DNA from 2 places in the Desulforamulus aquiferis genome. Region 1 is predicted to be linked to the other one. Evidence: a T-box and tRNA genes for the amino acid it is inferred to sense, from the RefSeq annotation. Region 1 holds a T-box; the other holds one or more tRNA genes.
The links. A T-box is a leader RNA that pairs with one kind of tRNA and senses whether it is charged. The one in region 1 lies ahead of ileS (isoleucine--tRNA ligase), so its partner is inferred to be a tRNA-Ile.

Region 2: it encodes a tRNA-Ile, which carries the amino acid that the T-box ahead of ileS (isoleucine--tRNA ligase) is inferred to sense. The anticodon was not compared.

Annotation. Positions count from the first base shown of each region.
Region 1 is NZ_JARPTC010000018.1:7,200-12,090, forward strand. Features, by position in the region: gene ileS (isoleucine--tRNA ligase) at 1-2,044, opposite strand, end outside; T-box leader at 2,106-2,323, opposite strand; gene P6N53_RS11995 (DUF167 domain-containing protein) at 2,380-2,664, opposite strand; gene P6N53_RS12000 (DivIVA domain-containing protein) at 2,678-3,214, opposite strand; gene P6N53_RS12005 (photosystem II electron transport protein, Sll1252 family) at 3,301-4,092, opposite strand; gene P6N53_RS12010 (YggT family protein) at 4,101-4,355, opposite strand; gene P6N53_RS12015 (cell division protein SepF) at 4,383-4,820, opposite strand; gene P6N53_RS12020 (YggS family pyridoxal phosphate-dependent enzyme) at 4,832-4,891, opposite strand, start outside.
Region 2 is NZ_JARPTC010000021.1:15,449-20,339, reverse strand. Features, by position in the region: gene P6N53_RS13755 (hydroxyacid dehydrogenase) at 1-212, opposite strand, end outside; gene P6N53_RS13750 (FadR/GntR family transcriptional regulator) at 585-1,301, shown strand; tRNA gene P6N53_RS13745 (tRNA-Val) at 1,408-1,483, opposite strand; tRNA gene P6N53_RS13740 (tRNA-Glu) at 1,489-1,564, opposite strand; tRNA gene P6N53_RS13735 (tRNA-Ile) at 1,668-1,742, opposite strand; tRNA gene P6N53_RS13730 (tRNA-Asn) at 1,751-1,825, opposite strand; gene rpoD (RNA polymerase sigma factor RpoD) at 1,949-3,049, opposite strand; gene dnaG (DNA primase) at 3,046-4,866, opposite strand.

The DNA of each region.
Region 1 (4,891 bases):
CTAATTCCGGAAGCTCCTTATAGTCAACCTTATCCTTAGCCGGATCAAAATCATTGATGTTACCCAGCAAGAAGCGAGCGGTGTTTCTGATTTTACGATATGACTCGGTCATCTGTTTAAGAATATTTTGTGAAACAGATAAATCGCCCCGGTAATCTGCAGAGGAAACCCAAAGCCTCAAAATATCCGCACCCATTTGATTAATTACCTTAAGGGGATCCACCACATTGCCCAGGGATTTGGACATTTTACGACCCTTCTCATCCACCACAAAGCCATGGGTCAACACAGTCTTATAGGGTGGCTTTCCGGTAACTGCCACTGAGGTGGACAGGGAAGAGTTAAACCAACCCCTGTGCTGGTCACTACCCTCAAGATATAAATCAGCAGGCCGCTGCAATTCAGGCCAAAGCTCAGGCTGGTCTAAAACAGAAAGGTGACTTGAACCTGAATCAAACCAGACATCCATGATATCTGTTTCCTTGCGGTAGCTGCTGCCCTTGCCGCAGTGATTGCAGCTTAAACCAGGGGGTACAAGTTCATTGGCCTCCTTGGCAAACCAAATGTCAGATCCATGCTCCTTAAACAGCTTTTGGATATGGGCAATGGTTTCTTCGGTAATAATTTCTTTACCACAGTCATTACAATAAAAAATTGGAATAGGCACGCCCCAGGTGCGCTGACGTGATACACACCAGTCACCCCGTCCCTCAACCATATTATAGATACGGTCCTCACCCCAGGAGGGAACCCACTTTACGTTACGAATGGCATTAAGGGCTTCCTGCCGGAAACCCTCCACCGAGGCAAACCACTGCTCGGTGGCACGGAAAAAGATGGGCTGTTTACAACGCCAGCAGTGGGGATACTGGTGCTTAATATTATTATGACCCATTAAAACTTCCCGTTCCTTGAGTTCCTCGAGGATTGTTTTATTGGCATCAAGGATAAATTGTCCCTGGAATTTCCCTCCCTCAGAGGTAAACTTACCTCTATCATCAAGGGGAGAAATGACAGGCAAATTATATTTCTTACCCACGGCAAAATCCTCTTCACCATGGCCAGGGGCGGTATGAACACAACCGGTACCTGCTTCCAAAGTCACGTGTTCACCTAAAATAACAAGGGATTCCCTTTCCATAAAGGGGTGCTGGCAGACCACATTTTCCAACTGCTCACCTTTAAATGTTTCTAATACCTGAGCCTCTTCCACACCCACAACCTGCTTGAAGGCCTCTAATAATTCCTTGGCCACAACAATTTTCTGTTCTGCAACCACTGCTAAGACATATTCAAATTCAGGGTGTACACTGATGGCAACGTTGGCTGGCAGTGTCCAGGGTGTGGTGGTCCAAATTACCACCGAAGCATCCTGGGGCAAGGTCCCTTTACCATCTTTAACAGCAAACTTAACATAGACTGAAGGGGATGTCTTATCGGCATATTCTACTTCTGCTTCAGCCAAAGCTGTTTCACAGCTGGCACACCAGTAAACCGGCTTCAAGCCTTTATAAATATAGCCCTTTTTAGCCATCTCGCCAAATACTCGAATTTGAGTGGCCTCATATTGGGGTAGCAGTGTATAGTAAGGGCGATCCCAATCCCCCCGTACCCCTAGCCTTTGGAATTCTTCACTTTGAATTTTGGCATATTCCAGGGCATAATCCTTACATTTGTTTCTAAATTCTACCGGGCTTACCTGATGTCGATTAATCCCCATGGCCTTAATGGCCTGCTGCTCAATGGGTAAACCATGGGTGTCCCAACCGGGAATATAGGGTGCGTCATAACCACTCATGGAGCGGTACTTAACCACCATATCCTTTAAAACCTTATTTAAGGTGTGACCCAGGTGAATATGACCGTTGGCATAGGGCGGGCCATCATGGAGAATATATTTATTCTTACCTTTATTTTTCTCCTGGACCTTCTTATAAAGGTCAATTTCGGCCCAATATTTTAACATGTCCGGTTCCCTCTGGGGTAAGTTCCCCCGCATGGGAAATTCCGTTTGGGGCAAATTTAAGGTTTTGCTGTAATCCACTGAAAAATCCTCCTGACTGAATGTAGTCTTTTAATAAAATAGAAAAAACAAAAACCCGTCCGCAAGGGACGAGTTTATTACCCGTGGTACCACCCTAATGAACAGAGCCTCGCCCTGAACACTCGAATACCTATAACGGCGGTTAACCGGCCTGGCTTACTTAAGATTTCAGCAGGCACCTCCCGGGTGATCTTAAACTTGGTTCTGATCCGGTTCGCACCTATACCGGACTCTCTGAACAGAAACCTTAAAGTCTACTATCCCGTTCTCTGGTTTTTAAACAATATACAATAAACAGTACTATTATATCCAAATATACGGGGCGGGTCAACATATTAGCCGAGAACCTCCCTAGCTCCTTTTGCTGATATGCCATTTATTCTAAGCAATTTATTCCTGCCCGTATGTCCTGAAAGAACTTCTACATTAGATTTAGCAATGCCAAATAGCTCGGCAAAAAACTTGCAGCAGGCCGCATTGGCCGCACCATCAACAGGGGGAGCCGTTAGCCTGACCTTGATAGCCCCTTCAAATTCCCCGGCCAGGCAATTTTTTGAGGACCGGGGCTGAACCCGGACCTTAATCACAACACCCATATCGTCTTGCTTAATATCTATCATCTAACACCATCCATTAGGCGGTGTTTTCCTCATCAACTGCAAGTTTATCATCAACCATTTGTAGTTGAGCTTCTAGAAAGGCTTTAAATTTAACCCTGAAGATGTTGGACTGTTTTTCCAGCCTGCGATATTCCTCAAGTATGGCCCCTACCCTTTCATCCGCCAGCTTTAACATTTCCTCCGCCTTGCCGGAGGCCTCTTTTAATACCTGTTCAGCCTCTTCTTCGGCCCTTTGTTTAATGGTCCGAGCAGCCACTTCAGCCTGCTCCAGCATAATTTTAGATTCCCTTTCGGCATTGTTCCTCATATCCTCAGAACTCTTTTGGGCCATAACCAGAGTCCGTTGCAAAGCATCCTCTAAATCACGGTAGTGAACTATACTGTCTTCAGCCTGGGCCAAACGTTCTTTTAATTCATGATTTTCTACAAATAGCCGTTCGTAGTTTTCCTTGACCTTCTGCACCCAGTTTTCTACCTGCTTAGCATCATAACCTCTGATAGACTTAGTAAATTCCTTGGTTTGAATTTCTCCAGGGGTTAAAATGGACATCCTGGCACCTCCTAGTTCTTGTTATAGCCATGTTTATTTAGTACAGACTAAAAGGCATTCTTCTATGATCCTTATAAGACTAACAGCTATAAATATCTTCTTAACAATATACTTATTCGGCCGCTGCGGGTATTTCCTTTAACCTCTGCCACCTCCACCCGCCCCCGCCCCCTCATGGAAATCATGTCTCCTTCCTTGATGCCGGCGGAAACATTGGAGCAGGTCTGCCAATTTAAGCTTAATTTTTCGGCAAGGATTTCCCTGGCTATTCGACTCCGGGAAGTGCTAAAGCCTGCGGCAGCAATTGCATCCAAACGAAGGGAAGCAACGGTAGATCTAATCTCCTTAACAGTCTTTTCCGGTAAAACCAGCTTATCCATTTCCAGTTGGGATACTTCCACGCCAACCCGTTGTACTTTGGTTAAGTTAGCCCTTAAATAGGACGCCACGTCATTGGCGACTAGCACCTGGCAACCTTCCCCGGTTACTAACAAATCACCGATCATTTCCCTTTTGATACCCAAACCCAGTATAGCTCCCAGGAAATCTCGATGGCTTACCTTGTTCATTTTAAAATTCCCTGCAATGGATAACAGGGCCATTTCGAAATCCACTTCCTCTAAGGTCATATAATCAGGAAATATTGCGGTGCGAACCCTTTCGGCAATGGGGAATCCACCCTCTGTGGCAAACTCAATATCCGTTAGGCGTTCCAGTACTGAAATGATAAGACCCGTATGATACGGGTCATGAAAATTCGTAAGCATAGGTCGATGATTTGTCAGGACAATCTCAACCCGGTCCAATACTTTAGCCAGCAAAGCCCGTTCTTCCCGTTCTCTGATATGCCCTATTAATAAATCTCGTTTTAGCTTCATTTTATTCACTACAACATCATACCTATAATTAAACGGCGAATAATATCTAAAACCCAAAAGGCCGCTAAGGGGGAAATGTCTATAGCACCAATGGGCGGGATAATCCTTCTGAAGATGTTAAGATATGGGTCGGTTGTTTCATACAGGAATCTAATAATTGGATTGTATGGATTATGCCTGAACCAGGAAAGAATTATTCTTCCAAACAACATGATTTGATATACCCAAAAGGCTACGTTAATAAACGAAACAATAGTATACATGATTCACCCCATCATTTTGTTATTTAACTATTCTGATTTAACCCAGGGAAAAATACTCTTTTCCTTAGTTTCTCTCCCACTTTCATTAGCTATGTCAATACTGCTGGGCACAAAAAGGAAAATTCCCTGTCCTACCTTCTGCATATTACCACCAAGGGCAAAGGTAGTTCCGCTGATAAAGTCAACAATTCTGCGAGCCTGATCCTGTTCGGCCTTTTCCAAATTAATAATGACAGCTCTGCGGTTTTTTAAGTTGTCGGCAATACCCTGGGCTTCTTCAAAGGAGGCTGGGTCACATACCACAACTCTCAGTTGTCGTCCCGAATGTAAACTAACTACCTGGGCCCCTTTACGTTTACTATGCTGGGATTCGGCCTGCTCCACAGCAGTTGCTTTCTCCTGCTGCTCTTCGGTATCGTCAAAACCAATTATGCCTAAGAATTTATCCATCATCTTAGTACCCATACAATACCTCCTTAATAATCCCGATAGCCAAATATGGCTGTCCCAATTCTTACCATGGTGGAACCTTCTTC
Region 2 (4,891 bases), on a different contig from region 1:
CCCAATCTTCCAACAACCTTTAAATTAGGTGCCTGCTCCATTAATTCCCTGGTTACTTTTGTTTGGTTCCTTACAATTAGCAAGTCCGCATCCTTAATTGTCTCTAGAAGATTATCACTCTTCCACAGGTTTTGGTCATATTTAACCTCGCCCTGTTCGCGTAAAATCTCTAGACCTTCTTCCCAAATAAGTTCTGTTACTACGGCTTTCATACTAGTCACCTCGTTTTTTACAATTATGACTTGGTTGTTCTAGTTTAAGTAAATTTGTTTAATTTCATCCACACCTATAGTTTATTGCATGTATGTTGTAAGGTATAAAGTAATAGGTATGTGGTATTACCTATTACATTGTACCTTTTCTCCCTATCTCCGTCAAACCCAAAATGTCACCCAGGTGACTATGTTCAATAAATAACTATTTCATTCTTGCTATTTCGACAGTTTATTCCCTTTTTGGGGACAAGTTTGTTTGCGTTGGATATATGTTCCTTTACAAAAACAAGTTGTGTCTTGGGTAAGTTATATAGTATGATACGGTTGTGGTATTACCAATGCCATTTTATAACGCGGGAGTTGATATCCTTGTTTGATAATCGTATTGGTCGCAGCGAGTCCCTGAGAAATGAGGTTGCTGGTTATATTCAAAACCTTATAGCTAAAGGAAAATTAAAGCCTGGCGACCGTCTACCCACTGAAAGATTGATGGCTGAAAAGTTTGGCGTAAGTAGGACTGTAATACGAGATGCCGTAAAAACCCTTGCTGGCATCGGCCTTCTAGAGGTCAAGCACGGTGTGGGCATTTTCGTTTCCACAGTGGATAGCAATGCAGTTGGCAGGCAGCTTTCCAGTCTTCTGTCATACAACCTTGAAACCTTAGAACACATATATGAGGTAAGGATCCTATTAGAAAAGGCTTCAGCCTTCTGGGCCGCTGAGCGCTGTACCGAAGAAGATTACCAGAGAATTAGAAGTCTTCTTGAAGAGGCTAGAAGTGTGGACCCAGTTGACTATGCGGATCGTTTCGTAGATTTAAACCGTAATTTTCACCTGTGTATTGCTGAAGCCTCCCAGAACCCGGTGGTAGCCATGATGACAGAAAATATCCTAAATCTTCTCGAGACAACCTCCGACGAAACCCATACCATTCCCGGACGCGCCCTTCGTTCCATTGACGAACACGAAAAGGTTTTAACCGCCATCGTAGAACGTAAGTCAGATGAAGCAAAAAAGACCATGGAAGAACATCTGAGCAGCGTATTGACCACCCTGAGAAATAATACAGGCATTGAACAATCCTGAGCCAGGGACGGCTCTTTTTCTTCCTCTCAAGGAAGCAAAAGAGCCGTCCCTGCTTTTTTCCGCCTTCCAAAACATCAAAAACCCCACATACTACGTGAGGTTTGATTGGTGGGCGATGACGGGATCGAACCGCCGACATCCTGCTTGTAAGGCAGGCGCTCTCCCAGCTGAGCTAATCGCCCTTATATGGTGACCCCTACGGGATTCGAACCCGTGTTACCGCCGTGAAAGGGCGGTGTCTTAGACCACTTGACCAAGGGGCCATTTTAGAAATCAGAGGTGAGAAGTTAGAGGTGAGAACTATATGTCACTAGAATCCTTTAGTTAATCGGGAAATTTCACACTTCTAACCTACCACTTCTCAAATGGTGGGCCCACCAGGATTCGAACCTGGAACCAGCCGGTTATGAGCCGGATGCTCTACCATTGAGCTATAGGCCCGATAATATTGGCTCCCCGAGTAGGATTCGAACCTACAACCTACCGGTTAACAGCCGGTTGCTCTACCATTGAGCTATCGAGGAGCATCACCATGCAAGAGTTATTATACTAAAACAGATTTGCCAGGTCAACATGCAAATGCATTAAAATTTATTAGTTTTTGCATTTTTTTATAAAGATTGGACAACTTCTATTCAACATCAAGCTTAATCAAGGTAATCCTTAAGCTTTTTACTCCGACTGGGATGACGCAGCTTACGTAGGGTCTTTGCTTCGATCTGTCTAATGCGTTCCCTGGTTACGCCAAATTTTTGACCCACTTCTTCCAGAGTGCGTGCCCTTCCATCATCCAAGCCAAATCTTAAGCGAAGCACCTTTTGTTCACGGTCTGTTAAGGTCTTCAGAACCTCATCAAGCTGCTCTCTCAATAGAGTAAAGGAAGCCTCTTCCGCAGGTGCCCTAGCATCAGCGTCCTCGATGAAATCTCCCAGGTGAGAGTCTTCCTCCTCACCAATAGGTGTTTCCAAGGATACTGGTTCCTGGGCTATTTTCATAATCTCCCGGACCTTTTCACCGGAAATTTCCATTTCCTTGGCGATTTCTTCAGGGCTTGGCTCACGACCCAGTTCCTGAAGAAGCTGGCGGGAAACTCTTATAAGTTTGTTTATGGTTTCAACCATGTGTACCGGAATACGAATTGTACGGGCCTGATCAGCAATGGCCCTGGTTATAGCCTGTCGAATCCACCAGGTTGCATAGGTGCTAAATTTAAAGCCCTTACGGAAATCAAACTTTTCTACAGCTTTAATAAGGCCTAAATTGCCCTCCTGGATTAAATCAAGAAACAGCATGCCCCGGCCAACATAGCGCTTTGCAATGCTAACCACCAAACGAAGATTGGCCTCTGCCAAGCGACGCTTAGCCTCTTCATCCCCTAATTCCATTCGTTTGGCTAGCTCTACTTCTTCCTCAGGTGAAAGCAGGGGAACACGTCCAATTTCCTTTAGGTACATTCGTACGGGATCATCTATACCGATACCTTCAGGAATAGACAAATCCAACTCAACCTCAACCTCTTCGGGGGTAGCTTCTGTAGTCTCATCTACTTCCAGTGGCTCAAGATCGGTTACCTCAGGGACAACCTCAATACCCATACCTGCTAATTTTTCATAAATGTCATCAATTTGCTCAGGCGTGAGTTCTGTTCCCTGCAAACCATCCATTATTTCGCTATATGTAAGGACGCCTCGTTTTTTGCCCTTCTCTACGAGTTCTTTCACTTGCTCAACTTTTATTTCCTCACTCACGTTGCCACTCCCCTTTCGGGCCCCTCGGATTTCGAAATTGATAAGTTTATTTCCCGACGAAGCATAAAAACTTTTTCGGCATCTCCTGCTCGTTCGGCCGTAGCCAGTTGTTCTAAAAGATTTGCCAGTCTTGCCTTGTTTCCAGTTTTTTTAATAGCTTTGACTAAGTCAGCAAAAACCTGTTCCAGGTTTTGTCCTGGAATATCTTGAACCAGAAGCTCACTATATATTCTTTGCTGTTTTTCCCCAAGCCTTGTATATATTGTTGCTGAAACTCCATCTGCTTCTAAATCCAAAATTGTGCGGTATATTAACTGGTAATCCGGGTCTTGAAAAAATTCTCTTCCAAGCTCCTGATTAATCCGGTTGAGCCAACTTTTATCCTCCAAGGCCAGTCTAATAAGGTTTGCCTCTGCAGTAGCCCTGGCATCGGCAGGCCTTTTAGAATGCTGGTTAATGGAATTACTTGCTATATTATGGCTATCTTTTGAAGAAATATCCCTAAATTGGGATTTTTTCCTGTTATTTATCCTATAGCTTTTTATTTCATCAAGAACAGTTTCCCAATTGACCTGTAAAACTGTGGCCGTATGTTGAACTGCTTCTTCTAATTCTATTGAACTGGCCACCGCAGCCAAATTGGGTAGCACCTCCTGAAGTATCCTTTGTTTAGATGCACTGTTACCAATTCCGTATTGTTTTACAGCCTGTAACAGTTTAATCTGAACTAGAGGTAATGCCTTAGCTATCATATTTGACCATCCTTCTAGTCCCTGGGCCTGAATAAAATCATCAGGATCCATACCGTCAGGAATAGTTGCTATGGTAGCCTTACACCCTAGTTCTTGAAGAATTTCAGCAGCCCTAATGGCTGCCTTAACACCCGCCGCATCTCCATCATATGCAATAACCACATTATGGGTGTAGCTCATTAAAAGTCTGCCCTGTTCCCTAGTAAAGGCTGTCCCCAAGGAGGCAACCGCATTGGTGACCCCACGCTGGTAAACAGAAACCACATCAATATAACCTTCCAAAAGCACTGCGAAACCCTGCTCTCGAATCCCCCTTCGCGAAATGTGCAAGGCGTATAAAAGCTTGCCTTTATTAAAATACTCACCCTCGGGAGAGTTAAGGTATTTAGGTGGGTCATCGCCCATTGTTCTGCCACCAAATCCGACTACTCGACCCTGGGAATCCCAAATGGGAAATATAACCCTGTCCCTAAACCGATCATAGCAGCCATTCTCTTTGCTCTGGGCTAAACCTAACTTTACCAATTCATCCCGGGAGACGCCCTTTGAGAGAAGATATTTGGTTAAGGCATCCCAACCTGCCGGAGCATATCCCAATTGAAAGGTCTCTTGGGAAGTTTTGGTCAAATTACGCTTTGCCAAATACTGCATGGCCCTTTGTCCAACTTCCTTCGATAACAGCAAGCGGTAATAATCCCTGCTGAGTCCGTAGATTTCCCAAGCCCGTTCCTTTTTACTTTTTTGTGTTGTATCTGCCGGGGAATATCGTTCCGGGATTGCAACACCCGCCTTGGCCCCCAGTGTTCTTACTGCGTCAGGGAAAGAAACACCTTCCACCATCATAAGAAATTTAAAAACGTTTCCTCCAACTCCACAGCCAAAGCAATGAAATATTTGCTTCTCTGGATTAACATTGAAGGAAGGCGTTTTCTCTTGGTGAAAGGGGCAAAGGGCTAACAGGTTTTTGCCACGCCGCTCCAGCGTCAAATACTGGGATACAACTTCCACAATGTCGGTTCTTTGTCTTATGTCCTCAACTACCTCATCCGGGATATATGACCCCATGTTAAACCACCCTTGAAAAAAAACA